Regions from separate parts of the Micromonospora sp. WMMD967 genome, predicted to be linked through region 1. Evidence: predicted binding sites of a transcription regulator. Region 1 holds the regulator's gene; each other region holds the start of a gene.
What was found. Region 1 encodes HrcA, which represses chaperone genes, less so after heat shock. Its sites were predicted from a motif close to GGTTNGCACNCTCNNNNNGAGNGTGCNAACC; they were not measured.
Positions count from the first base shown of each region.

Region 1 (9,885 bases):
CGAACAGTTCGGCCGCCGTACCGGACGAGCCGAGCACCGCGGCGCCCATCGCACCGGCCGTGCCGTCGCCTCCCCGCCGACCGTAGACACCGGCGAGGAAACCGGGCATCGCCCCGTCGTGCCCCACGTGCATCACCCGTTCCCCCTGCGGGATCAGGATCAGCCCGAGCCCGAAGCCGGCGCCCCAGAGCGTCTCGTCGGTGGTGGTCACCGGCCAGCGCATCTCGTCCAGCGTCGCGGGGGCGAGCACCGCGCCGGCCGGGTCCAGTGCCACCGGGTCGGCCAGGAACGCCGCCCACCGCGCCATGTCGGTGGCGGTGCTCCAGAGCTGCGCGGCCGGGCCGACAGCGCCGAAGTCGGTCGGTGGCTCCGGGTGTGCCTCGTCGGAGTACGCGTCGACCAGGAACCCGGTGGCCGCCGTCGGCCGGGGGGTCACCGTGGTGTCGATCAGCCCGAGTGGCGTCAGGATCCGCTCGGTGAGCGCCTGCGCCCAGCTCTCGCCGCGCAGCCGGGCGACCAGTTGGCCGAGCACGGCCATGCCCAGGTTGGAGTAGTGGAACCGGCGGCCCGTCGGCAGCACCCGCTCGGCCCGGACCAGCTCCGCCACCAACTGGTCGTCGTCCGGTGCGTGCAGGCTGTCCCACACGTCGCCGAACGGCTCGCGTTGCAGGCCGGCGGTGTGCGACAGCAACCGGCGCACGGTCAGCTCGCCGTGTGCGGGCAGGTCCAGGTGCCGGCCGACCGGGTCGTCCAGGTCCAGCAGCCCGTCGTCGCGGCACTGGAGGGTGAGCGCCGCGGTGAAGGTCTTCGTCACCGAACCGATCCGGAACTGGGTGTCCGGCGTCAACGGGCTGTCCGTCCCGGTCTCGCCGACGGTGCAGGTCCAGAGCGGCCGGTCGGCCCGGTGCAGCGCCACCGACACCGCCGGCACCCGGGCGTCGGCCTGCACCTGCCGGACGAGTCGACCCAGGTGTTCGTGCACGCGACCGTCGGGTTCGCTCATGCCGTCACTCCGCTTCGCTGCGTGCCGCCATGAGACAGCTCCGCACCGAGCCCCATGATTCGCTCACTACGCTCGCTCATGCCGTCACTCCGCTTCGCCGCGTGCCGCCATGAGACACCTCCGCACCGAGCCCCATGATTCGCTCACTACGCTCGCTCATGTCAGGTCCCGGGCGAGCATCGGGCCGAGCGGCGCGCCACCGAGCAGGTGCGCGTGCACGTGGAACACCTCCTGCCCGCCGTACGCGCCGGTGTTGAACATCAACCGGAAACCGTCGCCGAGCAGACCCTCGTCCTCGGCCACGGCGGCGGACGTCGCGAGCACGTCGGCGGCCAGCGCCGGGTCACCCTGCGCGAGGGTGGCGACGTCGGCGTAGTGCTCCTTCGGAATGACCAGGACGTGCACCGGCGCCTTCGGGTCGATGTCGCGGAAGGCGAGCGTGGTGTCGGTCTCCCGGACCACGGTGGCCGGGATCTCCCCGGCGACGATGCGGCAGAACAGGCAGTCGGATCCCATCGGGGCAGTGTAAGGAGAGGCAGGCGGCTCGGGCAGGATGGCCGGCATGACGGATCGGGCGGTACTGGTGACCGGAGCCTCGCGCGGGATCGGCGCCGCCGTGGCGCGGGCGTTCGCCGAGAGCGGCGACCGGGTGGCGATCCACCACCGCGACTCCGGCGACGCGGCCGAGGAGGTGCGCGGGCGACTCCCCGGCGCCGGGCACGTGGTGGTCCGCGCGGACCTCACCGACCCGGACGCCGTCCGGGCGATGGTGGACCGGGCCGCCGAGGCGCTCGGCGGGTTGGACGTCCTGGTGAACAACGCCGGGACGTACGGCGACCGGGACGACCCGCACCCGATCTTCGGCGCCTCGTACGAGGAGTGGCAGAAGCGCTGGCGGCAGGTGCTGGAGACCAACCTGACCGGTGCCGGCAACGTCATCTGGTGCGCTGCCCAGCACATGCGCGACAGTGGTGGGCGGATCGTCAACGTCTCGTCCCGGGGCGCGTTCCGCGGCGAGCCGCACCAGCCGGCGTACGGTGCCAGCAAGGCGGGGCTGAACGCGTTGGGTCAATCCCTCGCCGTGGCGCTCGCGCCGTACGGCATCACTGTCGCCACTGTCGCGCCGGGCTTCGTGGCGACGGACATGGTCACCGAGTACCTGCACGGTGAGCAGGGCGCGGCGATCCGGGCGCAGAGCCCGTTCGACCGTGTGGGCCGACCGGAGGAGATCGCGGCCGCGGTGCACTGGCTGGCCTCGCCGCAGGCCGAGTGGACGTCCGGGACGATCGTCGACCTCAACGGCGCCTCCTACCTGCGCAGCTGATCCCGCAATCGGCGGCACATCACCTGGTCGAACAGGTGGTTGGGGGTGCGCGGGCGGGTAAGGGCCTTCGACATGGCCGACTCCGCGTTGCTGGACCTCACTGCCGACTACCGGGTGGCCGACGGCCACGACGACGACCCCGTCCTGCTCCGACCCGACGGGACGCCCGTCGAGACCTGGCGCGAGGACTACCCGTACGACGACCGGATGGACCGCGACGAGTACGACCGGGACAAGCGGCTGCTCCAGATCGAGCTGTTGAAACTCCAGGACTGGATCAAGGAGTCCGGAGAGCGGCTGCTGATCATCTTCGAGGGCCGGGACGCGGCCGGCAAGGGCGGCACCATCAAGCGCTTCATGGAGCACCTCAACCCGCGCGGCGCGTCGGTGGTGGCACTCGCCAAGCCGGACGAACGGGAGGCCGGCCAGTGGTACTTCCAGCGGTGGCTGGCGCACCTGCCGGCGGCCGGTGAGATCGTGCTGTTCGACAGGTCCTGGTACAACAGGGCCGGCGTCGAGCGGGTGATGGGCTTCTGTGGGCGCAAGGAGTACCTGGAGTTCCTGCGACAGGCCCCGGAGTTGGAGCGGATGCTGGTGCGCTCGGGCATCCGGTTGGTCAAGTTCTGGTTCTCCGTCTCCCAGAACGAGCAGCGCACCCGGTTCGCGATCCGCCAGGTCGACCCGGTCCGGCAGTGGAAGCTGTCCCCGATGGACATCGCCTCGCTGGACCGCTGGGACGACTACACGGAGGCCAAGGAGGCGATGTTCTTCTGGACCGACACGGCCGACGCGCCGTGGACGGTGGTGAAGAGCAACGACAAGAAGCGGGCCCGACTGGAGGCCATGCGACACGTGCTGAACCGCTTCGACTACGCCGGCAAGGATCCTGAGGTGGTCGGCACACCGGACCCGCAGATCATCGGGAACGCCGGGCTGGACCTGGGGCCGGAGGAGGAGGTCGTGCCGGTGTTCCCGAGGCCCTGAGCGGTCACCAGCGGCCGAGGCGGGTGGCGAGCACGCTGAGCGCGGCCACGCCGGCGGTCGAGGTGCGCAGCACGGCCGGCCCGAGTCGCACCGGCCGGCCGCCGGCCTCGCGGAACGCAGCCAGCTCGGCCGGGGCGATGCCGCCCTCCGGGCCGACCACCAGGACGATCTCACCGGCGGTCGGCAGGTCGGCGGTGGTGAGCCGCTCGTCGGCCTCCTCGTGCAGCACGAACCCGGCGGCGGCACCGGCGATCCGACGGGCCACCGTGGCGGTCGACTCGTCGGGCGAGCCGGCCACCACCGGCAACCACGGCCGGCGGGCCTGCTTGGCTGCCTCCCGGGCGGTCGCCACCCACTTCTCCCGTGCGCGTACGCCCCGGTCACCGCGCCACTGGGTCACCGAGCGCGACGCCGCCCACGGCACGATCTCGTCGACGCCGACCTCGGTCATTGCCTGCACCGCCAACTCGCCCCGGTCGCCCTTCGCGATGCCCTGCACGGTGACGATCCGGGGTACGGGCGCGTCCGCGTACCCCCGGGAGGTGACGGTGACCTCCAGGCTGCCCCGGCCGACGGCCGTGACCACGGCGGCGGCGGTGCCGCCGCGCCCGTCGGCGAGCAGCAACTCCTCGCCGACGCGCAGCCGCTGCACGGTGGCCGCGTGGTGCCCCTCCGGGCCGTCCAGGGTCAGCGCGTCGCCGGTGGGCAGCGCCTCGACCAGGAACAGCGGTGCGGACACCTCAGGCGTGCCCGTTGAACGCGTCGCGCATCCGGGAGAAGAAGCCGCCCTGCTTGGACAACTCGGCGACCTCCTCACCGCGGGTCTTGGCGAAGTCGCGCAGCATCTTCTCCTGGTCCGGGTCGAGCTTGGTCGGGGTCCGCACGTCCAGGTGCACGTAGAGGTCGCCCCGGCCGGTGCCGCGCAGGTGCGGCACGCCCCGGGCGCGCAGTCGCAGCGTGCTGGCCGGCTGGGTGCCGGCCTTGACGTCCACGGTCTCCTCGCTGTCCAGGGTCTTGATGGTCAGCCGGGTGCCCAGCGCCGCCGCGGTCATCGGCACGGTGACCCGGCAGTGCAGGTCGTCACCCTTGCGGGAGTAGACGTCGTGCGGCCGCTCGTGGATCTCCACGTAGAGGTCGCCGGCGGTGCCGCCACCCGGGCCGACCTCGCCCTGCTGGGCCAGCCGGATCCGCATGCCGTCCTCGACACCGGCCGGGATCTTGACGGTCAGCGAGCGGCGGGTGCGCACCCGGCCGTCGCCGGCGCAGGTGGGGCAGGGGTGCGGGATGGTGGTGCCGTAGCCCTGGCACACCGTGCACGGCCGGGCGGAGACCACCTGGCCGAGGAAGGTGCGCTGCACCGACTGCACCTCGCCCCGACCGGCACACGCCTCGCAGGTCGCCAGGTGGGTGCCGGCGGCCGTGCCGGCGCCGGAGCAGGTGGTGCAGAGCACAGCGGTGTCGACGGTGATCGGCGCCTCGACGCCGAACGCCGTCTCGTGCAGGTCGAGTTCGAGTCGCAGGATGGCGTCGGCGCCCGGACGGGTACGCGGGCGCGGACCACGGGCGTTGCCCCCGGCACCGCCGAAGAACGCGTCCATGATGTCCTGGAAACCGACGAACGGGCCCGCGCCACCGGGACCACCGGGGCCTCCCGCGCCACCGCCGCCCGGGGCTAGCGGGTCGCCACCCAGGTCGACGATCTGCCGCTTCCGGTCGTCCGAGAGGACCTCGTACGCGGCGTTGATGTCCTTGAACTTCTCCTGAGCCTCCGGGTCCGGATTGACGTCCGGGTGGAACTGGCGCGCCAGCTTGCGGTAGGCGCGCTTGATCTCGTCATCGGAGGCTTCCCGGCTCACACCGAGAATGCCGTAGTAGTCCCTGGCCACTGCGTTCCGTGTCCTCATGTTCGTCTCGCGTTGCGCCGATCCGGCAGCCGCCGGCCGTCGGCCCTGACTGGTCAGTTCTGGGCCAGCAACTCGCCCACGTAGCGTGCCACGGCGCGCACCGTGGCGATGTTGCCGGGGTAGTCCATCCGGGTGGGCCCCAGCACCCCCAGACCGCCGACGATCGTCGCGCCCGGGCCGTAGCCGGTGCTGACCACCGACGCGGCCCGCAGGTTGTCGAACTCGTTCTCGTCGCCGATCAGCACCCGGGTCGTGCTCGGCTCGGTCTCACCGATGAGTTTGAGGAGCACGACCTCCTCCTCCAGGGCCTCGAGGATCGGCCGCAGGGAACCCTGGAAGTCGAGCAGGCCACCCCGGGTGAGGTTCGCGGTGCCGGCCAGCGCGATGCGTTCCTCGTGCCGCTCGACGAGCGTCTCCAGCAGCACCGTGGAGAGCATCGTCATCATCGGCCGCAGCTGGGCCGGCGCCTCCTCGACCAACGCCTGCACCAGTGGTGGCGTGTCGGACAGCCGGGCTCCGGCCAGCTTTTCGTTGACCAGCCGACGCAGGTCGGTGACGTCGTCGGCGGGCACCGGACCGGGCAGCTCCACCAGCCGCTGCTCCACCCGCCCGGTGTCGGCGATCATGACGAGCATCAGCCGGGTGGTGGAGATCGGCACCAGCTCCAGGTGCCGCACCGAGGAGCGGGCCAGCGACGGGTACTGCACGACGGCCACCTGCCGCGTCAACTGGGCGAGCAGCCGTACCGTGCGGTGCACCACGTCGTCGAGGTCCACCGCCCCGACCAGGAAGCGCTCGATGGCCCGGCGCTCGGCCGGGCTGAGCGGCTTGACCCGGGACAACCGGTCGACGAAGAGTCGGTAACCGCGGTCGGTGGGCACCCGGCCGGCACTCGTGTGCGGCTGCCGGATGTAGCCCTCCTCCTCCAGCACGGCCATGTCGTTGCGGACCGTGGCCGGGGAGACACCGAGCTGGTGCCGCTCGACCAGCGCCTTGCTGCCGACCGGCTCCTGGGTGGAGACGTAGTCCTCGACGATGGCGCGGAGCACGGCGAGTTTGCGGTCGTCGAGACCCATCCTCCGCACCTCCTGTCGCACGTCGGCCGCCGGCTTCCTGAGCCGGCCGGGCCGTCCTGGCACTCGACTGTAGCGAGTGCCAGTCTACGTCGAGGTACCCGTCGACGCGATGATCAACGGCGGCCCGTCGGTGCGGCCCGCGCCACCCCGCCGGACCCGAACGGCCCACACTGCCGGGAGGTGTTCCTCTGGTGCGGCGTTGCCAGATGCCCCTACCGTGACATCCATGACTGAACCTCCTCGCCCTCCCGGCGCGGGTGACCCCGGCAACTACCCGCCGGAGCCGACCTCCCCGGGTTCGTACCCGTCGGCCGAGCCACCCACCGCACCACTGTCCGGGGCACCCGGCCCGGGCGGCTATCCCCCGCCCGGTGGCTATCCGCCGCCCACCGGTGACCAACCGCCGTCAGGTGGCTACCCTCCGGCGGGTGGCTACCCTCCGCCCGGGGGCTATCCCCCGCCCGGCGGCGGCTACCCGACCGGCGGCGCGTACGGCGGCCCCGGCGGCGGCTTCGCCAACAACGAGGACAAGACCTGGGCGCTCGTCGCGCACTTCGGCGGCGCCGCCGGCATGATCATCAGCGGCGGCGTGCTCGGCTGGATCGGCCCACTGGTGGCCATGCTGGCTCGTGGCAACCAGTCCCCCACCGTGCGGACGCACGCCGTGGCGGCGCTCAACTTCCAGCTCATCTGGTCGATCGTCGGCCTCATCGGCTGGGTGCTGTCCTGCATCCTGATCGGCTTCATCGGGGTCGGCGCGGCCATCATCCTCGGCGCCGTGTTCGGCATCATCGCCGGCATCAAGGCCAACGAGGGGCAGCTCTACCGCTACCCGCTCTCCGCGAGCTTCGTCAAGTGAGACCTCGGGCCGGCCGCTCCCCCGGCCGGCCCGCCCCGCTAGGGCCTTTGTCAAGGTCCTCGGTCGAGCCGAGGCGGAGTCCGGGCCCGCCGCACGCCGGCCAGGGGCTTTGGCAGAGGCCCTAGGGCAGCAGGTCGCGCACGACGGCGTCGGCGAGCAGCCGCCCGCGCAGCGTGAGCACGGCCCGGCCGGCCGCGTACTCGTCGGCGGCCAGCAGGCCGTCGGCCAGCGCCCGCTCGGCGCCGGCCCGGCCGGCGGCGTCGAGCACTGTCAACGGCAGGCCGCTGGCGAGGCGCAGCCGCAACATCACGTCCTCCATGTGCGCCTCGTCGGCCGTGAGCACCTCCCGGGCGAGGCCCGGAGACGCGCCGGCGGCCAGCCGCTGGGCGTACGCGGAGGGGTGTTTGACGTTCCACCACCGCACGCCGCCGACGTGGCTGTGTGCTCCCGGCCCCAGCCCCCACCAGTCCGCGCCGGTCCAGTAGAGCAGGTTGTGCCGGCACCGGGCCTCGTCGGTGGCCGCCCAGTTGGAGACCTCGTACCAGGAGAGTCCGGCCGCGTCGAGCGCGGCCTCCGCGGCCAGGTAGCGGTCCGCGGCCACGTCGTCACTGGGGTACGCCAGTTCGCCGCGCCGCATCCGGGCGGCGAGCCGGGTGCCGTCCTCGACGATCAGGGCGTACGCGCTGACGTGGTCCACCCCGGCGACGACCACCTGCTCCAACGAGGCGGCGAAGTCCTCGGCCCGCTCTCCCGGCGTCCCGTAGATCAGGTCCAGGTTCACGTGCTCGAACCCGGCGTCGCGGGCTTCCAGAGCGGCGGCGGTGGCCCGGCCGGCGCTGTGTTTGCGGTCCAGGATCGCCAGCACTCCCGGCGACGCGGACTGCATGCCCAGCGAGATCCGGGTGTAGCCGGCAGCCCGTAGCAGCTTCAACGATTCCGGGGTGACCGATTCCGGGTTCGCTTCGGTGGTCACTTCGGCGTCGGCGGCCAACCCCCAGGTGCGGTCGATGCCGTCGAGGATGCGGGCCAGGTCGTCGGCGGGGAGCAGGGTGGGCGTACCGCCGCCGACGAAGACGGTGTCGACCCGGGGCGGTGGGCTGTCGCCCAGCACCCGGGCGGCGAGCGCCAGCTCGGCCAGGACGGTGTCGGCGTACCCGTCGCGGCTCGCGCCGCCGCCCAGCTCGGCCGCCGTGTAGGTGTTGAAGTCGCAGTAGCCGCAGCGACTGGCGCAGAACGGCACGTGGACGTACACGCCGAAGCCGCGCGCGCCGACCGCCGTGGTGGCGGTGGCGGGCAGCGATCCGTCGACGGGGACGGTCTCACCATCTGGAAGGACGCCGGGCATGGCCACTAGTGTGCCCGGCATGACCTCTCCCGACGTCCTCGTGCGGGTCGCCACGGCCCGTGGGGTGACCACCCTCACCCTCGACAGCCCCCACAACCGCAACGCGCTCTCCACAGGTCTCATGACCCAACTGCTGGCCGGGCTGGGCGACGCGATCGCCGACGAGGCGGTACGGGCGATCGTGCTCGACCACACCGGCCCGGTCTTCTGCTCCGGTGCGGACCTGAAGGAGACGGCCGCCGCGTACGCCAGCGGGACGGTGCCGGCCGGCATGCTCGGTGACGTGCTCGCGGCGATCTGGGAGTGCCCGAAGCCGGTGCTGGCCCGGGTCGGTGGGCCGGCGCGGGCGGGCGGTCTGGGCCTGATCGCCGCCGCCGATCTCGCGGTCTGCGCCGACGAGGCGACGTTCGCGTTCACCGAGGTGCGGATCGGGGTGATCCCGGCGGTGATCTCGGCGACCGTGCTGCCCCGGTTGCACCCGCGTGCCGCGGCCGAGCTGTACCTGACCGGGGACACCTTCGACGGGCGGCGGGCCGCCCAGGTCGGCCTGGTCACGGCCTCCGTGCCCGCCGCCGAGCTGGACGCCGCGGTGCGGGGCTACTGCGATTCGCTGGTGCGGGGCGCTCCCGGCGCGTTGGCGGGCGCGAAGGAGTTGCTGCGCCGGCCGGACACCGCCGAGTTGCGCGCCGACCTGGCCCGGCTGTCCGCCCTGTCGACGAGCTATTTCCTCTCCGACGAGGGGCGCGAGGGGGTCACCGCGTTCCGGGAGAAGAGATTGACTCGATGGGTGGCCGCTCTGGACGGTGGTTCCGCTGATCATGCCGGGTAGGACCAGGGCTCACCGGTCGGCAGACCGGGCCGGCGCGCCCCGGTGACCGTCGTGGGCGCCGCCGGGGTGCGGCGGCGCCCACATTTCGGTCACCACGCGGTCGCGCCGCCGTCGACCGGGTAGTTCGCGCCGGTGATGTAGGACGCCCGGTCGGAGGCCAGGAACACCACCAGTTCGGCGACCTCCTCGGGTTGGGCGAACCGCTTCAGCAGCGTCTTGCCGGTGATCGCGTCCCGGGCCGCCTGGTTGTCCCCCAGGTCGCGCTCACTGGCCGGGCTGATGATGGGCCCGGGGCTGACCGCTACCGCCCGGATGCCGTGCGGCGCGCCTTCGAGAGCGAGTTGTCGGGTCAGACCGATGACGCCGGCGTTCGCCGCGGTGTGGCCGACCATCGGGGGGACGTGCCCGGCGATCGTCCCCGCCATGGAGGCGGCGTTGATGATCACGCCACCACCGCGTCGCACCAGGTGCGGCCAGGCGAACTTCGACACGAAGTACGGAATGTCGAGTTCGCCGGTGATGGTGTAGCGCCAGTCGTCGACCGAGAAGTCGGGCATCGGG
Region 1 is NZ_JARUBK010000001.1:6,961,166-6,971,050, forward strand. It holds gene O7631_RS31345 (serine hydrolase domain-containing protein) at 1-1,003, opposite strand, end outside; gene O7631_RS31350 (histidine triad nucleotide-binding protein) at 1,160-1,519, opposite strand; gene O7631_RS31355 (SDR family oxidoreductase) at 1,566-2,327, shown strand; gene ppk2 (polyphosphate kinase 2) at 2,400-3,311, shown strand; gene O7631_RS31365 (16S rRNA (uracil(1498)-N(3))-methyltransferase) at 3,316-4,050, opposite strand; gene dnaJ (molecular chaperone DnaJ) at 4,052-5,197, opposite strand; gene hrcA (heat-inducible transcriptional repressor HrcA) at 5,269-6,291, opposite strand; gene O7631_RS31380 (DUF4870 domain-containing protein) at 6,518-7,150, shown strand; gene hemW (radical SAM family heme chaperone HemW) at 7,272-8,495, opposite strand; gene O7631_RS31390 (enoyl-CoA hydratase-related protein) at 8,515-9,324, shown strand; gene O7631_RS31395 (SDR family NAD(P)-dependent oxidoreductase) at 9,414-9,885, opposite strand, start outside.

Region 2 (9,885 bases), 6.4 Mb from region 1:
CTCGCGCTGCTGGCGTCCGCCGCGCTCGGAGTGTTGGCCGCGACCCTGTTGGACGCCGCGTTCTGGTCCCGGTTCGCGGTCGGCCGACCACCTCGCCCGGGCCGGTTGGTGCTGGTCGGAGGGCTGGTCGCCGGGGTGACGCTGCTGCTGCTCGCGGCCGGCACCGGTCAGTCCGGCGCGCAGTTGCCCGCGTTGTGGACCCTGCCGCCGGTGGGTTTCGCACTGGCCGCTCTGTGGGCTGCGGCCTGGCGGCCCACTGTCGACCCGGTCGACGCCGCACGCGCCGGCCGGACGGCGACCGGTTGGCTCGTGGGCCTGACCGCGCTCGGCCCGCTCGCCTTCACCGACCCGGAAGAGATCAGCCTGCTGCTGATCGGTACCCGGGACGTTCCGTTCTGGGTGGCGGCCGCCACCGGCGCCGGGCTCGTCGTCGCCGTCCTGGTGGCCATCGGGTACGCGGTGCTGCTCGCCCGGCGGTCGGCGCGTACCCCGAACCGTCGGGTCGCCGCGGTGGCCGCCGTGGTGCTGGTGGTGGCGTTCGGCGTGGTCGACCTCGGCCCCGGCCAGCCCGGCCTCTACGGCGAGCGCCTGCTCGTGGTGCTACGCGCGCAGGCGGACCTGACCGGTCTGCCGACCGGCGCGGCGGGTCGGGCCGGGCGGGACGCCCGGGCGACGGAGGTCTACCGGCGGCTGGTGGCGACCGCCGAGCAGAGCCAGGCCGACCTGGTCCGGGAGCTGAACCGACTCCGACTCGACCCGGTGTCGTACTACCTTGTGAACGCCGTCGAGGTGGACGGCGGCCCGGCGGTGCGCGCGTGGCTCGCCCGCCGGCCGGAGGTGGACCGGGTGCTGGTCAGCCAACGCCTCCGCCCACTGCCGGCCCCGGCCGGGCAGAGCCGGGGCACCGCGCCCAAGCCCACCGGTCCGGAGTGGAACATCAGCCAGATCGGTGCCGACAAGGTCTGGTCCCAGCTCGGGGTGACCGGGTCGGGCATCGTGGTCGGCAGCTCCGACTCGGGGGTGGACGGCACCCACCCGGCGCTGCGAGCGCAGTTCCGCGGTGGCGACGACTCCTGGTACGACCCGTGGGACGGCACCCGCAGCCCCACCGACCAGGGCGGGCACGGCACCCACACGGTCGGCAGCGCGGTCGGGCGGGACGGCATCGGGGTGGCCCCGGACGCGCAGTGGGTGGGCTGCGTCAACCTGGACCGCAACCTCGGCAGCCCCGGGCACTACCTGGACTGCCTCCAGTTCATGCTGGCACCCTTCCCGACCGGTGGTGACCCGTTCACGGACGGCCGCCCGGAGCGCGCGCCGCAGGTGCTGACGAACTCCTGGGGCTGCCCACCCATCGAGGGGTGCGACCGGCGTGTGCTGCGACCGGCCACCGCGGCGCTGGACGCCGCCGGGATCTTCGTGGTCGCCGCGGCCGGCAACACCGGCCCGTGGTGCGCGTCGATCGACGACCCGCCGGCCCCGTTCCCCGACGTGCTGACCGTGGGCGCGGTGGACCCGCAGGGACGGGTCGCCGAGTTCTCCTCGCGGGGGCCGGTTCCGGGCGTGGGTAAGCCGGACGTGCTGGCACCGGGTGTGGGTGTGGTGTCGGCCATGCCGGGTGGCACGTACGCGGCGCTGGACGGCACCTCGATGGCGACCCCGCAGGTGGCGGGGGTGGTCGCACTGATGTGGTCGGCGAACCCGGCTCTGGTCGGCGACCTGTCCCGGACCCGGCAGATCCTGCGGGACACCGCCACGGCGGCCACGCCGACGTACCGCTCCCGCAACCCGTCCGACGACTGCGGCACTCCGTCGAACGTCACCGGCGCCGGCCAGGTCGACGCGTTCGCCGCGGTCAGCGCCGCCGCGGGGGTGCGACCCAATACCCGGTGATCTAGGGTCGGCGACCATGGACGCCGAGATCACCGTCACCGAGCTGAGCGCCGACCTGATCCCCGCCGTGGTGCGGCTCTGCGAGCAGGCTCTCGACCTGCCCGAGGACGCCGCCGAGGCGGCACCCGTCGTGGACGTGCTCTGGCCTCGGGCCGCCCGCGACCGGCGGGTGGTGGGGCTGGGCGCGTACCGGGGTGCGGACTTGGTCGGGGCGTTGATCTGCTCGGAGTCGTCGTCCGAGCCGGGCATCGGGCACGTCGACCTGGTCGCGGTCCTCCCGCAGCACCGCCGCCGGGGCGTCGGCCGTTCGTTGCTGCGCCGGGCCGAGCAGGTGCTCGCCGAGCGCGGTGTGACCGAGGTGCTGCTGGCCGGGAACCCGCCGTACTACGCGTGGCCGGGCATCGACGTCCGCTACACGCCGGCGGTGTGCGCCGCCCTCGCGCTGGGCTACCAGCAGGACCGGACCGCCTGGAACATGACCGCCGACCTGTCGTACGACGAGTCGCCGGCACTGCGGTCCACGGAGGCGGCGGAGCGTCGGCTGGCCGACCAGGGCGTGACAGTACGCCGGGCGGGGCCGAGGGACTTGGCGGCGCTCACCGCGTTCGCCCGGTCCACCTTCGGCGGTACGTGGGACGGCGAGTTGACCGGGTCCGTGGGTCGTGACGGTGCCGGCTGCCACCTGGCGGAGCGGGATGGCGAGGTGCTCGGCTTCGCCGCGTACGGGTCGTCGCGGCCGAGCTGGTTCGGGCCGATGGGCACCGCGCCGGCGGCCGAGGGCTCGGGCATCGGTGGAGTGCTGCTGCGGCGCTGCCTCCGGGATCAGCAGGCGGCCGGGCTGGATCGGGCGCAGATCGGCTGGGTGGGCCCGGTGCCGTTCTACTCGGGCAGCGCGGGCGCCTGGATCGAGCGGGTCTTCTTCCTGTACCGACGGACGTTGACGGAATAAACACGTCAAACGGGACATGGATCCATTCGCCCGCATCGGGGCATCGACGCCCCCTACCGTTTCGGTAGAGGAGGCAGCCATGACCACGGATGACGACCAGACCGAGGACGGCCCGCCGATCACCTGGAAACCGGTCGGCGAGCTCCCCGGCCAACTGCCGTTCGACCGGCTCGACTACGGCGATGCCGAGCAACTCGCCGAGATGACCACCGACGGGGAGCCGCCGGTGGTCGAGGAGCCACGCGAGATGGTGGACGCCCCGATCCAGCTGCTGCCGCCGTACGACCGGACGCAGAAACGGCGCAACCAGCGCCCCCTACCGACCTGACGACGAACGGGGCGGACCGCGTCAGCGGCCCGCCCCGTTCGGTGTGTCGGAACTGGACTCAGAAGTCCATGTCCCCGCCACCCGGGCCAGCCGGGGCAGCCGGGGTCTTCTCCGGCTTGTCCGCGACAACTGCCTCGGTGGTGAGGAACAGCGCCGCGATGGAAGCGGCGTTCTGCAGCGCGGAGCGCGTCACCTTGGCCGGGTCGATGATGCCCGCGGCCAGCAGGTCGACGTACTCGCCGTTGGCGGCGTTGAGGCCGTGACCCGACTCGAGGTTACGGACCTTCTCCACCACGACGCCGCCCTCGAGGCCGGCGTTGACGGCGATCTGCCGCAGCGGGGCGTCCAGCGCGACCTTGACGATGTTCGCACCGGTCGCCTCGTCGCCGACCAGGTCGAGCTTGTCGAAGGCGGTCTTGCCGGCCTGGACCAGCGCGACGCCACCACCCGGGACGATGCCCTCCTCGACGGCGGCCTTCGCGTTGCGAACGGCGTCCTCGATGCGGTGCTTGCGCTCCTTGAGCTCGACCTCGGTGGCCGCGCCGACCTTGATGACCGCAACGCCGCCGGCCAGCTTGGCCAGCCGCTCCTGCAGCTTCTCCCGGTCGTAGTCGGAGTCGCTCTTGTCGATCTCGGCCCGGATCTGGTTGACCCGACCCTGGATCTGCTCGGCGTCACCGGCACCGTCGACGATGGTGGTCTCGTCCTTGGTCACCACGACCTTGCGGGCGCGGCCCAGCATGTCGAGGCTGGCGGCGTCGAGCTTGAGGCCGACCTCCTCGCTGATGACCTGGCCACCGGCGAGGATGGCGATGTCGGTCAGCATGGCCTTGCGGCGGTCACCGAAGCCCGGCGCCTTGACGGCGACCGACTTGAAGGTGCCACGGACCTTGTTGACCACCAGGGTGGCGAGAGCCTCGCCCTCCAGGTCCTCGGCGATGATCAGCAGCGGCTTGCCCGACTGCATGACCTTCTCCAGGATCGGGAGCAGGTCCTTCACCGACGAGATCTTGCTGTTGGCGATCAGGATGTACGGGTCGTCGAAGACGGCCTCCATACGCTCCGGGTCGGTCATGAAGTAGGCCGAGATGTAGCCCTTGTCGAAGCGCATACCCTCGGTGAGCTCCAGCTCCAGTCCGAAGGTGTTGCTCTCCTCGACCGTGATGACGCCTTCCTTGCCGACCTTGTCCATCGCCTCGGCGATGATCTCGCCGACGGTGCTGTCGCCAGCGGAGATGGAGGCGGTGGAGGCGATCTGCTCCTTGGTCTCGACGTCCTTGGCGAGCTTGGACAGCTCCTCCGAGACGCTCGCGACCGCGGCCTCGATGCCCCGCTTCAGGGCCATCGGGTTGGCGCCGGCGGCCACGTTGCGCAGGCCCTCGCGAACCAGGGCCTGGGCCAGGACGGTCGCCGTCGTCGTGCCGTCACCGGCAACGTCGTCGGTCTTCTTGGCGACCTCCTTGACCAGCTCAGCGCCGATCTTCTCGTACGGGTCCTCGAGCTCGATCTCCTTGGCGATGCTCACACCATCGTTGGTGATGGTGGGGGCACCCCACTTCTTCTCGAGCACGACGTTGCGGCCCTTGGGGCCGAGGGTCACCTTTACGGCGTCGGCGAGCTGGTTCATGCCCCGCTCGAGGCCGCGGCGCGCCTCTTCGTCGAACGCGATCATCTTGGCCATACGGCGTTGTCCTCCTGGACACTCACGGGCCACCCGAGATGTGTGCCTCGGATGGGCCGCCTGGTGTACGCACCTTGGGACGTCGCCACCTGGCGACGACGACGTCCTTCGGCCGGGCCGGATAGCCCGCGACGACCGGCCATGTGCCGCCCCGGCGTCTCCACGCCGGTGCAACCTGGCCCCACCGTCCCGACCATTGGCACTCACGGTATGCGAGTGCCAATGACTTGTTTAGCACTCTCCCCTGCCGAGTGCAAGCACGATGAGGCCGCTCAGCCGAGTTCCGTGGCCAGTCCGGCAGCGTTCACCGGCGCCTCATGGGCGCGCTGCTCGGTGTACGTCAGCAGCAGACCGATCAACTGGGCGAGGTGGGCCGGCAGGGCCAGCACCGCGGTGACTCCGATCACCACCACCGCGCCGATCGCGGTGCCCGCCGAGGCGAAGGGATCCGGACCGAAGCCGGAGGTGGCGACCCCCTCCAGGGCGCTGGCGACGAAACTGACGACGATCACCGCGAGGGCCACCAGCGCCACCCGACCGAGCAGCAGGCCGAGCCGGTCGTGGAACATCCGGAAGGATCGGCCGATCGGGTTGTGGCGCTCGAAGAGGTAGACCGGGCCGGCCATGCTCAGCGCGAACGCCAGGTAGATGCCCGGTAGGACGCAGAAGCAGACTCCGATGCCGATGAGCAGACTGACCAGCAGGGTCCAGCCCCACAGCCCGAGCGCCCGACGGAGGCCGTAGCGCAGCGCGGAGTCGAGGCCGGCCGGCTGACCGATGGCCTGCCGGGTGATCACCCAGCTGCCGGCGGCCCACCCGACGGCCTGCACCAGGCCGATCACCAGACTCCCGCCGACCAGCACGGCCAGGAGACCCGCCAGCTCCGCGACGAAGTTGTCCGGCAGCGCCGCTGTCGAACTCGTCTCGACCTCGGCAGCCCAGGTGGCCGACGGGTCCAACCCGAGAGAGATCACCGACAGCACCGCCGCGGGCAACACCTGGGTGAGCAGCATGATGGGCACCAACTGCCGCCAGCCCCGGCGCAGGGCTCCCCCGCACCTGTTGAACCAGCCACCGATGCCGAAACCGGGCGGGGTGACCAGGGGATCGTTCGGGTCGAAGCCGTAACCGGGCGGGTACCACCCGACCGGCGGCCCAGGCTGCCACTGCTGCCCGCCGTAGGGACCGGCCCCGGGTGGGTAGCCCCCGGTGGGCGGAAACACCCAGCCCTGCGGGGGCGGACCCCAGGCGCCCTGCCCCGGATCCGCACCCGGCGGGGGACCGCCCGCAGCCCAGGAAGCCTGCGCGGGATCCGGGCCCGGCCCGCCCGCACCCCAGGCACCCTGCGCCGGGTCCGACCCCGGAGGAGGACTGCCCGGCGGCACGCCTGGCTCCCCAGCTGGCGGCGGACCGGCAGGGCCGGGTTGGCTCTGGGTCGGGTCGGACGGGCCCGGCTCAGCCGGCCCGGAGGGTGGGATGGACGAGGGTGGCTGGTCGGTCATGAACGCTCCTCAGCATCGGCTGGAACGGTTCACGATCTTCCCGGTTGCGCGCCCGTGCCGCTGCCCCGACGCGCGGGGCTGCGGGTGCGCGACATTCAGCCGATGACGCGTACGTGTTCCGCCTGCGGACCCTTCTGGCCCTGCGCGATCTCGAACTCCACCCGCTGGCCGTCCTCCAACGCCTTGTAGCCGTCCATCTCGATCGCGGAGAAGTGGACGAACACGTCCTGACCGCCGTCGACGGCGATGAAGCCGTAACCCTTTTCGGCGTTGAACCACTTCACGGAACCCTGTGCCACGGTGCCACTTCCCTCACTCTGCGCGGCGTTGCCTGCCCGGCGCACGGCACAGCCGGACGCCATCGGAGCACCGCCTCAGCAATCGATGACGGCCATTGAAAGCGGTGACCGAAATCGCACGCTACACGAGGAGTGACAGCCGTGCACGACCACAAATCGGGCATATTTCAGTGCGGCTGGATCATGTCGGCGGACCGGTTTTCCGATCCACCGGGATCCAGGATGGTGGATCCCGGTCAGGGCGCATGGGATACCGCCGGCGGAAGAGGCGGACCGGAAACCGGGTCCGCCCCTGTGGTAGGCATGCGGACATGACCATCGACACCGGTTCGCCCGGCCTGCGGCAGGCGGAGATCCGCCGGGTTCGGCCGATGGACGCCGCCCGGATGCGGGCGCTGCGCCTGGAGATGCTCGCCGACGCGCCGTTGGCCTTCCTGGAGACGATCGCGGACGCGGCGGCCCGATCCCACGCCGAGTACGCCGCGCGGGTCGCGTACACCTCCGCCGGCCCGAACAACGCGCAGTTCGTCGCGGACCCGGGCCGTGGACGGCTGGTCGGGCACGCCGGCGGCACCATCGCTCCGGCCGAGGCGGGGCTGACCGTGATCTACGCCGTGTACGTCACGCCGACCTGGCGGGGCAGCGGCCTGCTCCGCGAGCTGATCGACGGTGTGGCCGCCTGGTCGCGGTCCTGCGGCCGACCGGAGTTGCTGCTGGAGGTCGTGGTGGGCAACGACCGCGCCTACCGCGCCTACCAACGGCTCGGTTTCGAGGACACCGGCGTACGAGTCCCCCACCCCAACATCCCCGCGATGACGGAGCTCCAAATGCGCCGCGCAGCCTGACCCCCGGCCCTTCGGGCCCTCCCGCCAGCGACCGGTGATCAAGAGGTTTGCGTCAGGAATCGCCCTCGCGCTGACGCAAACCTCTTGATCACTTCGGCCGTTGAGCGTCAGGCCGGGCGTCGGGACTGGACGGTCCGGAAACGGTTCGCCACGTACGCGCCATCGGTCAGGGCCGCGTTGGCCGCCGCGTTGGCACCACTGCCGTGGAAGTCGGAGAACGCCGCCGACTGGTTCACGAAGACACCGCCGGTGAGGTTGCAGGACAGGTGCACCCCCACCTCGACCGCGACCGCCTCGGTGGCGTCCAGCACCGACTCGTCGGTGGAGTAGACCCCGGCGGTGAGCGCGCCCTTCTCGCCGACCGTGCGACGCAGCAACTCCAGGCTGTGCGCCGTCGAGTCGGTCGCGATGGCGAACGAGATGGGCCCGAACCACTCCCGGCCGTACGTCTCCGTGTCGTCCGCGGCCAGCTTCACGATCGTCGGGGTACGCACCACCGCGTCGGCGTACGCCGGGTGGTCTACGGTCCGCGACTCCAACACCGGCTCGCCGACCTTGGTGACCTCGGCCAGCCGCTCCAACACCCCGTCGTTGACGATGGCGCCGGTCAGCTCCACACCCCGGGCCGGGTCGGCGGTGAGCTTGCCGACCGCGGCGGCGATACCGCCGGCAACCTCGTCGAAGCTCTTGTGCCCCTGGTCGGTCTCGATGCCGCCGGCCGGGATGAGGATGTTCTGCGAAGTGGTGCACATCTGACCGCTGTAGAGGGTCAGCGTGAAACCGAGGTTGCGGCACATGCCGGCGAAGTCGTCGGTGGAGTCGATGACGACGGTGTTCAGACCGGCCTTCTCGGTGTAGACCGACGCCTGCCGGGCGTGCGTCTCCAACCAGTCGCCGTACTCGGTGGAACCGGTGAAGTCGACGATCTTGACGGCCTGGTGCAGGGCCAGGTCGCTGGCGAGCTTCTCACCGGGGGCCTCGGCCGCCAGCATGACCAGGTTCGGGTCGAAGCCGGCCTCGGCGAGCACCTCCCGGGCGTACTTCACAGTGATGGCGAGCGGCAGCACCGCGCGCGGGTGCGGCTTGACGATCACCGGGTTGCCGGTGACCAGCGAGGCGAACAGCCCCGGGTACGAGTTCCAGGTCGGGAAGGTGTTGCAGCCGATCACCAGCGCCACCCCACGCGGCACCACGTGGAACGTCTTGGTCATCCGCAGCGGGTCGCCCTTGCCCGCGGACTTCTCCCAACCGGCGGTGCCCGGGTGCCGGGTCATCTCGGCGTACGCGTACGCCAGCGCCTCCAGGGCACGATCCAGCGCGTGCGCGCCGCCGGCCTGGAAGGCCATCACGAACGCCTGCCCGCTGGTGAACTGCACCGCGTTGGCCAGCTCGAAGATGTGCTTGTGCAGCCGGTCGAGGATCTCCAGGCAGACACCCACCCGGGCCTGCGGGCCGGCATCGCGCCACGCGGGCAGCGCGGCGGAGGCGGCGCTCACCAGCTCGCCGGGGCCGGCGTGCGGGTACCGAACCGCCAACTCCACCCCGAACGGACTCGTCTCGGTGGCGACCCGCCCGCCGGTGCCGGGCTGGTCGAGCGGAAAATCACCACCGAGGTACGCCTCGAAGGCGGCCTTGCCGTCGGCGGCGGCGGTCTCGCCGTACACCCGGGGGCTGGGAGATTCGGGATAGGCGGACCAGTAGCCCCGCTCCGTGATCGCGGTCAGCGCACGGTTGAGGGTGTCGGCGTGCCTCTCGTACAGGGGATGCGGGGTCTCCGTCATGCCCGCCATCATGCATGACACACCTCCGCGAGCAGTAGCGCCGATACCCGTCAGAGGGTGAGCTGCCAGTCGGTCCAGGCGTCCACCGGGCGGAAGCCGAGCTGCTCGTTGATCGCCACCATGTAGCTGTTGCTCGCCGCGTTCCAGGTGTCGATCACGCGGACCGCCGGTTCGTGGGTGAGCAGATGGTGCAGGTTCTCGGCCTTGGCGATGAGGCCGAGCCGGTGCCCACGGTGGGCCGGGTCGACGATGGTGATCTGCTGGAACGCGTGCCAGTCGGCGGAGGCACCGACGTCCAGCAGGGTCCAGGCGACCAGCCGACCGGACGCCTCGTGTCGCATCCCGAGGTGGTAGCGCCGCCGCCCCCTGGCGTCCAGGGCGCGCTCGTTGCCACGGATGCGGTCGGCGTCCACCTGCTCCGGCTCCCACTGCACGTCGCCCATGGGAGCGTCCATGAGCAGCCGGCCGTCCAGGTAGGCGATGTCCGCTACGTACTCCTGCGGGGTGGCTCCCTGCCAGCAGACCGAGTGGTAGCCCTCGGCTCGGGGTCGGGCCTCGGCCAGCGCCGCGCGCAACGCGACCCGGTCGATCCCGCCGACGTCGAGCC
Region 2 is NZ_JARUBK010000001.1:576,750-586,634, forward strand. It holds gene O7631_RS02775 (S8 family serine peptidase) at 1-1,893, shown strand, start outside; gene O7631_RS02780 (GNAT family N-acetyltransferase) at 1,910-2,842, shown strand; gene O7631_RS02785 (hypothetical protein) at 2,922-3,170, shown strand; gene groL (chaperonin GroEL) at 3,229-4,851, opposite strand; gene O7631_RS02795 (hypothetical protein) at 5,124-6,074, opposite strand; gene O7631_RS02800 (cold-shock protein) at 6,449-6,652, opposite strand; gene O7631_RS02805 (GNAT family N-acetyltransferase) at 6,964-7,497, shown strand; gene paaN (phenylacetic acid degradation protein PaaN) at 7,605-9,278, opposite strand; gene O7631_RS02815 (GNAT family N-acetyltransferase) at 9,329-9,885, opposite strand, start outside.
Region 2: the regulator HrcA is predicted to act here: its motif matches at 5,046-5,076, upstream of groL (chaperonin GroEL).

Region 3 (9,885 bases), 6.7 Mb from region 1:
CGCGCGTCCGTCAGCGCCACCAGATCGGCCGCGGCCAGTTCGAGCTGCAGGCCACGCCGACCAGCCGAGACGTAGATCGTCGGGAGGTCCAGCGCGGAATCGTCCAGCACTGTCGGCAACCGGCGGCGTTGCCCGAGCGGGCTGATCCCCCCGCGTACGTAGCCGGTGGCCCGCTCGGCGACCGCCCGCTCGGCAAGCGTCGCCCGCTTGCCGCCGACCGCCGCCGCGAGCGCCTTGAGGTCCAACTCACCAGTGACCGGGACGACCGCGACGGTGAGCCCACCGTCGACAGCGGTCACCAGCGACTTGAAGACGCGCTCCGGTGCCACGCCGAGCGCCACCGCCACCAACGCGCCGTAGTTCGGGGCGTCCGGCGACACCCGGTACGGGTGGGTGCGATGCGCGATCCCGCGCTTGACCAACAGTGCCGTCGCCGGTGTGCCCTGTCCCGCCACACCGACGACGCTAGACCACCGGCTGCCCGATCAGCACCGTCGGTGCGTTCGCGACCCGGGTGAGCACCAGGCTGGCCGAGGCGTCGCCGGCCAGCCGTAGGTCCCGCCGAAGCTGCTCCGGGGTGAGCGCGGAACCCCGCTTGAGGATCTCCACCCGACCCACCCCGCGATCGCGCAGCAGCGCCCGCAGTCGCTTGAGCGAGAACGGCAGCACGTCGGTGATCTCCAGGCAGCGCGCGTACGGGGTGCGGGTGGGGCGGTCGGCGTAGAGGTAGGCGATGCTCGGGTCGCCGAGGGTCGCGTCCAGTTCGGAGGCGAGTTCGGCGACGAGGTGCGCCCGGACCACCGCCGGGTCCGGGTCGTACAGGTAGCGACGCGTCGGCCCGACAGGTGCCTCGTCGGCGCCCGAGCCGGTGAGCTGGTGGCGGTGGGTCTCGACGCCCCGCTGCCGGTAGAGGGTGGCGCGGCGGGGCACCTCGGCCAGATCACCGCACCAGAGCGCGGCCTCGACCAGGTCGCCGTCCACAGCTACCCACTCCGCCTCCGCGCCGGCCGGGATGAGCCCGTGGTCCAGGCCCGGTGCCACCTTCACGACGGTGTGCGGCACCCGCTCGGCCAACCCTGTGACGAAGTCCCACGGCGGCGAGTAGGCGCGTGGGTCGAAGATCCGACGGCCGGTGCCGGTCGCGCGGCGGGCCGGGTCGCAGAAGACCCCGTCGACCCGGGAGACGTCGAACGCCGTGGCATCCCCGCACTCGACGGTGAACAGGTCGGCCAGCCCGGACGCCGCGGCGTTGGCGGCGGCCATCGCGGCGGTGACCGGGTCGGCCTCCACCCCGTACACCCGGATGCCGGCGCGGGCGGCGGCCAGCGCGTCGGCGCCGAGGCCGCACCCGAGGTCGGCCAGGGTGCGCACACCGGCGGCGTGCAGCCGGGCCGCCCGACGGTCGGCGACGACCCGGCGGGTGGCCTGTTCCAGGCCGGGGCGGGTGAGGAACATCCCGGCGGCGGCCGGGCCGAACTTGCCGACCGCACGGTGGCGCAGCTCGGCCTGGGTGAGCGCCGCGGCGGCCAGCGTCGGCGGCACGCCGGCCGCGCGCAACGCCGAGGCCGCGGCCAGTGGATCACCGCCGGCGAGACCGGCCGCCGCCGTGAGCGCGGCCGACCCCTCGGGGGTACGCAGTGCCGCCAGTTGATCGAGATCCACGCGGTCATTCTCCCGGTCGGACCAGGAATCCTGGCTGGCGGGGCGCGACGCGCTGGCACTCTCCTTGACGGAGTGCTAGCCACGGAATAACCTGCGATTAGCACTCTCACCCTGAGGGTGCCAGCTTCCGGGTCTCACGACCCGGGTGCGCAACGCCAGGCGGACCGGCACCCGCGACGACGGCCCCGCCCGGTGGCATGAGGCAGATTGACGCTGGTCGGCCCCGCCGGCCAGCAACGAAACCAGTACCCCAGGAGGGTATGCCCGTGACTACCGCGACCAAGGTTGCGATCAAGCCGCTCGAGGACCGCATCGTGGTCCAGGCGAACGAGGCTGAGACCACCACGGCGTCGGGCATCGTGATCCCCGACACCGCCAAGGAGAAGCCGCAGGAGGGCACCGTCCTCGCTGTGGGCCCGGGGCGCGTCGACGACAACGGCAACCGGGTTCCGGTTGACGTGCAGGTCGGCGACACCGTCCTTTACTCGAAGTACGGCGGCACCGAGGTCAAGTACGCCGGCGAGGAGTACCTGGTGCTCTCCGCCCGCGACGTCCTCGCGGTCATCGAGAAGTAAGCAACCGATCAGTTCCATTGCCCCGGTCCGGCTCGCCGGGCCGGGGCAATGGCGCTTCGAAGGGACATTAATGGCGAAGATCCTGAGCTTCTCGGACGACGCCCGGCACCTGCTGGAGCACGGTGTCAACGCCCTCGCGGACGCGGTCAAGGTCACCCTCGGCCCGCGCGGGCGCAACGTCGTCCTGGACAAGAAATTCGGTGCGCCGACGATCACCAACGATGGTGTGACCATCGCCAAGGAGATCGAGCTCACCAACCCGTACGAGAACCTTGGCGCGCAGCTGGTCAAGGAGGTGGCGACCAAGACCAACGACGTCGCCGGCGACGGGACCACCACCGCGACCGTGCTGGCCCAGGCGATGGTTCGCGAGGGTCTGCGCAACGTGACCGCCGGGACCAACCCGGCCGGCCTCAAGCGGGGCATCGACGCGGCGGCCGTCAAGGTCTCCGAGGCGCTGCTCGGCCGTGCCGCCGAGGTCACCAGCAAGGAGTCGATCGCGAACGTGGCGACGATCTCCGCGCAGGACGCCACGATCGGCGACCTGATCGCCGAGGCGATGGAGCGGGTCGGCCGCGACGGTGTCATCACCGTCGAGGAAGGCTCCATGCTGACCACCGAGCTGGACGTGACCGAGGGTCTCCAGTTCGACAAGGGCTTCATCTCGCCGAACTTCGTCACCGACCTGGAGAGCCAGGAGTCCGTCCTCGAGGACGCGTACATCCTGGTCACCACCCAGAAGATCTCGGCGATCGAGGAGCTGCTGCCGCTGCTGGAGAAGGTCCTGCAGAACAGCAAGCCCCTGCTGATCATCGCCGAGGACGTGGACGGCCAGGCGCTCTCCACCCTGGTGGTCAACTCGCTGCGCAAGACCCTCAAGGTCTGCGCGGTCAAGGCCCCGGGCTTCGGTGACCGGCGCAAGGCGATGCTCCAGGACATCGCTATCTCCACGGGTGCCGAGCTGGTCGCCCCGGAGCTGGGCTACAAGCTCGACCAGGTCGGCCTGGAGGTGCTCGGCACCGCCCGGCGCGTCGTGGTCGACAAGGAGAACACCACGATCGTCGACGGCGGCGGCCAGAAGGCCGACGTCGCCGACCGGGTGGCCCAGATCCGCAAGGAGATCGAGGCCTCCGACTCCGACTGGGACCGGGAGAAGCTGGCCGAGCGGCTGGCGAAGCTCTCCGGTGGCATCGCCGTCATCAAGGCCGGCGCCGCCACCGAGGTCGAGATGAAGGAGCGCAAGCACCGCATCGAGGACGCCATCGCGGCGACCAAGGCAGCGGTCGAGGAGGGCACTGTCCCCGGCGGCGGCGCCGCTCTGGTGCAGATCCTCTCGGTGCTCGACGACGACCTGGGCTTCACCGGTGACGAGAAGGTCGGTGTCTCGGTCGTCCGCAAGGCGCTGGTCGAGCCGCTGCGCTGGATCGCCCAGAACGCCGGTCACGACGGCTACGTCGTGACGCAGAAGGTCGCCGACCTCGACTGGGGCAACGGCCTCGACGCCGCCAAGGGCGAGTACGTCGACCTGGTCAAGGCCGGCATCATCGACCCGGTGAAGGTGACCCGCAACGCGGTCACCAACGCCGCCTCGATCGCCGGTCTGCTGCTCACCACGGAGAGCCTCGTGGTGGACAAGCCGGAGCAGGCCGAGCCGGCCGCCGCCGGTGGGCACGGCCACGGTCACGGCCACCAGCACGGCCCGGGCTTCTGACCCGGTAGCGACACCCGTTCCGGGGCACACCGTCGTACGGCGGTGTGCCCCGGTCCGTTCTCGCGCTTGTCAGGTCATTACCGAACGCTGACGTTGTTGGCGACCGGGCGAGATGATCGCGCACACTGGGCCGATGAGCACCACGTCGCGGCGTTACGCCGCGCTGGCCGGAGTGACCGCCGCCGCCGTCGCGATCGGGATCGCCGAACCGGTGGCGGTGCTGACCGGTCCCCGGTCGGCGCCCCTGGTAGCGGTGGGCGGCGTGGTCGTGGACGCCGTCCCCGAGTCGCTGAAGCAACTGGCCATCGACGTCTTCGGCACCGCCGACAAGATCGCACTGCTGGTCGGTACGGGCCTGCTGCTGGCAGGGTTCGCCGCGCTGTTCGGTGTGCTGGCGGTCCGTCGGTTGGCGTTCGGCCTGGCCGGCATCGCCGCGTTCGGTGTCATCGGTGTGGCCGCCGCGGTGACCCGCTCCGGTGCGGACGCCTTCGACGCGCTGCCGTCGCTGGTCGGCGCCGGCCTCGGCGCCCTGGTGCTCTGGCTGTTCATCGACGGGCCGTTCGAACTGGACCCGTGGCCGTGGTCCCCACCCACCCCGACCGAGACGCCCGCCGGTCCGGTGCCGACCGATGGCCTGGTGCGGGAGTCACCGGCTGAGCCGTCCTCGGCGGCGCCGCCGGTTGGCGAAGGGTTGCCGGTGACACCCGCCGCGCCCGTGCCGGTGACACCCGCTGCGCCCGTGCCGGTGGCCCCCGTCGGTGCGGACGGCCCCGCCGAGGTCGACCCCGAGTCCCGGCGGCGGTTCCTCACCGGGAGCGGGGCTCTGCTCGGCACCGCAGTGGTGGCCGGCCTCGGTGGGCGCTGGCTGTCCGGACGACGCGGCGTCTCCGCCGCCCGGGACGCGATCCGCCTACCCGCACCGGTCGCCCCCGCCCCGGCCGTGCCGGCCGGCGCGGACCTCTCGCTGGCGCAACTCGCGCCGTACGTCACCCCGAACCTCGGCTTCTACCGGATCGACACCGCGCTGGTGGTGCCGCAGGTCGACCCGGACACCTGGCGGCTACGGATCCACGGTCGGGTCGGCACCGAGCGCACCTACACGTACGCCGACCTGCTGGCCCGGCCGCTGGTTGAGCGATACGTCACGCTGGCGTGCGTCTCCAACGAGGTGGGCGGGGACCTGATCGGCAACGCCCGCTGGCTCGGCGTACCCATTCGGGAACTGCTCGACGAGGTGGACCCGGACGACGACGCCGACCAGGTCGTCGGCCGGTCGGTCGACGGCTGGACCTGCGGCACCCCCACCGCCGCGCTGCGCGACGGGCGGGACGCCCTCCTGGCGGTCGGCATGAACGGCGAGCCGCTGCCGGTCGAGCACGGCTTCCCGGTCCGGATGGTGGTGCCCGGCCTCTACGGCTACGTGTCGGCGTGCAAGTGGGTGACCGAGCTGGAGTTGACCCGGTTCGCCGACTTCGACGCGTACTGGGTGCCGCGCGGCTGGTCCGCCCAGGGCCCGATCAAGACCCAGTCCCGGATCGACGCGCCCCGCCGACGCAACCGGTTGACCCCCGGCCCGATCACCGTGGCGGGGGTGGCGTGGGCGCAGCACCGGGGCATCCGCCGTGTCGAGGTACGCGTCGACGACGGGCCCTGGCAGGAGGCGACACTGGCTCCGACGGTGTCGGTGGACACCTGGGTGCAGTGGTCGTGGAGTTGGGACGCCACCCCGGGCGAGCATCGCCTCCAGGTCCGGGCGACGGACGCGACCGGCGAGACCCAGACCGAGCGTACGCAGGGCGTCGCCCCGGACGGCGCGACCGGCTGGCACACGGTAACCGTCACCGTCCGCTGATCGCCGCAGCCGTCATCTGGCACGGGTCTTCCGCGGGAGCCGGCTGCCTGGCCAGCGGGCCGTGCTCTGAGGCGTCCGTCTTCGCCCGAGGGACCGGGGTTCTGCCGGCTTTCCCCCGGCGGGCCGGAGTTGGTCCGCCTCAGCAACCCGTGGAAGCCCTGGCACGTCGAGATCTTGGACAGTTTCCGTTCGCGCAGAACGGAAACTGTCCAAGATCTCGGGTGCTGATGTGCCGCCGCCGCCTCTGCGCCGCCCGGGGTGGCGGTGTTCGGCGGCGGCGGTGAAGACGCCGCTGGCCGGCACCCGGTTGTGGGTGCCGGCCAGCGGTCAGGTTGTTCGGTGGGTCAGCTGTTCCAGTACTGGCCGACGAGGTCGGCGGCCTGCTGCTCCCACTGGGCGTACGCGTCGGGGTAGGCGGAGACCTGCACGGTCTGCGCGGCCTCGGTCAGCGGCATGTCCTGCCACCCGTCGACCTGACGCAGCCCCTTGAGGAACGCGGTGGTGGAGTAGGCCGGGTCGGTGATCTGCTCCGGCGTGCCCCAACCCGAGCTCGGCCGCTGCTGGAACAGGCCCAGCGAGTCGTGGTCGTTCATGTCGCCGAGGTGGCCGAGGTTCTCCAGCTTCGACTCCTGCAGGCTCGTCGCGATCGAGATCACCGCGGCGCGCTCGGGCAGGCCGGCCTTCTTCGTGGCGGCGATGATCGCCTTGACGTTGGCGGTCTGCTCGTCGTTCAGGTCGATGTGCGACTGGTTGCCCTGGGTGCCGTGCGGGATCAGCTTGGCGGTGTCCGGCTTGTCGGCCTGCACCGTTACCGCTACCGGCTTGGCGTCGCCGACGTTGTGCGCGGCGATCGGGCCGGCGAACACACCACCGACGAACGCGAGACCAGCAACGGACAGCACGCTCTTACGCATGATCGTGTTCATGGGGGTAGCTCCTTCGGGGGTAAGGACACCCGCGCACGTTCCACGGGTGTGAGCACCTCGTCCGGCGCTGCGACAAAGGGGGAAGTTCTCGGCGCCTGCGGCTCAGGGGTGGCTCGCGGCGCGGTGTCGGCGACCTACGGGCCAAGGCCCGTGACACCGGGATCGGCTACCTGCCAGCTGAAGCTCGCGGTGCCGGGTCACCGTGTAACGACCGGGGGCCGGGGTTGATTCCCGGGTCATCTCCGGGCGCTCTCGGTGCGGCGGCGCCGGGGGTGTAACGAACACCCGGTGGCCGGCATTCCAGCCTGGGGGACTCGGCCGGCGGGCCCTGGTACTGCGATCGTCCCTGGGGGACTCGGCCGGCGGGCCCTGGTACTGCGATCGTCAGGGGGTGTAACGACTCCGGCCCGGCCGCGATTCCGGCCTGCGGGTGCGGCCGATCACAGGACGAAACCTCGATACGGCCCAACCGGTCGACGTCGGGGCACGCCCGACCGGACGAAAACGCCCATCGCTCGCGGGTCACGCCGTGCCGAGGCGGGGGCGTACCGGACCGGACACAACGCCCATCGCTCGCGCCTCACTCCGTCACGACGAGCGGTTCAAGTGCCCCGGGTTCGGAGACGCCGAAAACGCGCCCCCGAACCCGGGGGCGCGTTCCGTATGTCGGCTATGTAAGGGTCAGGCCACGTTGCGTTGGATCGGGATGGTCGACTTGTGCGGGTGGCCCAGCCGGGCCTCCAGCCGTGCGACGTCGACCCGGGCGTGGCGGCGGTCTGCCAGGTCCTCCCAGCCGACGGCGAGCAGGCGCAGGCGCTCCGACTCGCTGAAGCCGCCCCACACGCCGTACGGTTCGCGAACCGACAGTGCGTGCGCGGCACACTCGGCCCGGACCGGGCAGGCGCGACACACCGACTTGGCGGCGGACTCGCGACGCAGTCGGGAGGAGCCCCGCTCGCCGTCGGGGTGGAAGAACTGGGCGCTGTCCCGCCCTCGGCAGGCACCGAGCCGCTGCCAGTCCCAGAGATCGACGATGGGTCCGGGCAGTCTACGTACGTTCGACATCAGCACCCCTCCTCCCGCGCGGCTCCGCGAGAATCCTTGTGGCCGGTGTCCGGGCGGCGGGCCGCGCAGGCGCACCGTTCCCGGCCTGGACCCCCCGGTACCCGGGCTGTCGTCACCTCACACGTGTGTGATCGAAAACGTCCGCAAATTGCGGCTTTTGCCCCATCTGTCGGAAAAGTTCGAAGGATTGCCGGGAACCCCCTCCCCAGCCGACCCCGTCATGGTCTGCTCGTTGGCGGAGAGGAGACCACAGTGCGTAGCGTCCTTGTGTGCGTTCGGACACCACTCGCGGCCCAGCACCTTACTTCTGCTGCCGCGCGGCTGGGGTTGTCAGCAATCGTCCGTACCGCCGTCTCCGATCCTGAGGTGATGCTGCGGTTGGCCGAGCGACCGGCCGACGTGGTGCTGGCCGACACCGCCCTCACGCGGCCGGACAGTGCCGGCTTCGTACGTCGGGTCCTGGCCCGCGCGCCGCAGGCCGCGGTGCTGCTGCTCGGCACCGAGGAGCCCGAGGCGGCGGCGGCCACCATCAGCGCCGGCGCCCGGGGCCTCATCCAGAACGTCGACCACGACCTGACCAGCGCGGTGGCCAAGGCACTGCTGCTGCTCGCCGCGCCGGGTCGGGCCTCCCGGCAGCGCATCACCGACCCGGCCCGCAACGCCGCGGCGGTGGGCGGTTCCGGTCGCTCCGGGCCGTCGCCGCGAGGCTCCGGCGAGCCCGGCTGGGCGGCCACGCCCGGCGACGGGACGGCGGGAGTGCCGTCGGTACCGGTGCAGCGGGGTGACGACGAGGCTGAGTCCGCCACCGGTGAGTCGTCGACGGACCAGACAGATCCGTCCCGCCCCGCCCCGAACGCCCGCCCGAGCCGTGCCTCGATCGGCCTCACCGAGCGTGAGCTTCAGGTGCTGCTGGGCATGGCCGAGGGCAAGAGCAACGCGGAGATCGGCCGGGAGCTGTTCGTCTCGGAGGACACCGTCAAGACCCACGCTCGGCGGCTGTTCCGCAAGCTCGGCGCGCGGGACCGGGCGCACGCGGTGGCGGCGGGCTTCCGCGCCGGCCTGGTCGCCTGACCCTGCCTCGCCCCGAAGGGCGACCGCCCTGAGGTACGCGACGGACGGCGGCGTTACTGGGTGGCGCTCGGGGTGCCCGGCTCGTCCTCGGTGCCCTCGGAGAGGGTGTCGTGCACGCCGTCGGCGTACCCCCGGGCGTAGTCCCAGGTCACGTAGTGATCCGGGTCGGGGTCGTAGGCGGGCTCGTGCACCCGGGGGCGACCCGAGTTGAGCAGGTGGCGCAGGTTGCCCCGGAGCAGGTCCCAGTCGAAGTAGTGCGGCTCTCGACAGTCCTCGCATTCGATCACCAGCCCGCGGACCCCGATCGGGGCCAGCAGAGCCTGGTAGATCTCCAGGTCGGCGAGGTCTTCCAGCACGTCCTGACGCTCGACGTCGGTCAGTGGATCAGGCGTCGCGTCATCGCCCGGGTCGTCCAGATCCGCCGTGGGATCGGCCGGGTCGCCGTTGAACGGGTCGATGGGCTCGTCGTGCACCCCTTCACCGTAGACCCAACGCGGCGCGGACGTCCGCCCCCCGGCCGCGCGCCGGGCCGGGCCGCCACGGACGGGTCGCCCAGCTCACTGGGTACGATGAGGCGACGTGCCGGCACCGTGGTGCGCTCCGGTGCCCGCCCGCGCCACCTCGCTGAAGCCCATCCGAGCAGCTCAGGGGAGCAATCGTGGAAAATTCGCCCAGCACCGATCTTCCGGCCGGCGTCGAGCACGCCGACCTGGGCGGCCACCTGCCCGAGCTGCCGGCCGGCTCCGCCCGGGTGGTTCCGCTCGGCCTCACCTTCGACGACGTGCTGTTGCAGCCGGGCGAGTCGGACGTGGTGCCCAGCCGGGTCAACACCCGGACGAAGCTCACCCGCAACGTCGAGTTGTCGATTCCGCTGCTGTCCAGCGCGATGGACACGGTGACCGAGGCCCGGATGGCGATCGCCATGGCCCGCCAGGGCGGCATCGGCGTGTTGCACCGCAACCTGTCCCTGGAGGACCAGGCGCTCCAGGTCGACCTGGTCAAGCGCTCCGAGTCCGGCATGAT
Region 3 is NZ_JARUBK010000001.1:226,381-236,265, reverse strand. It holds gene ybaK (Cys-tRNA(Pro) deacylase) at 1-455, opposite strand, end outside; gene O7631_RS01090 (methyltransferase domain-containing protein) at 466-1,662, opposite strand; gene groES (co-chaperone GroES) at 1,923-2,237, shown strand; gene groL (chaperonin GroEL) at 2,308-3,948, shown strand; gene O7631_RS01075 (molybdopterin-dependent oxidoreductase) at 4,082-5,800, shown strand; gene O7631_RS01070 (hypothetical protein) at 6,145-6,726, opposite strand; gene O7631_RS01065 (WhiB family transcriptional regulator) at 7,408-7,791, opposite strand; gene O7631_RS01060 (response regulator transcription factor) at 8,044-8,862, shown strand; gene O7631_RS01055 (DUF5319 domain-containing protein) at 8,916-9,335, opposite strand; gene guaB (IMP dehydrogenase) at 9,521-9,885, shown strand, end outside.
Region 3: the regulator HrcA is predicted to act here: its motif matches at 1,758-1,788, upstream of groES (co-chaperone GroES).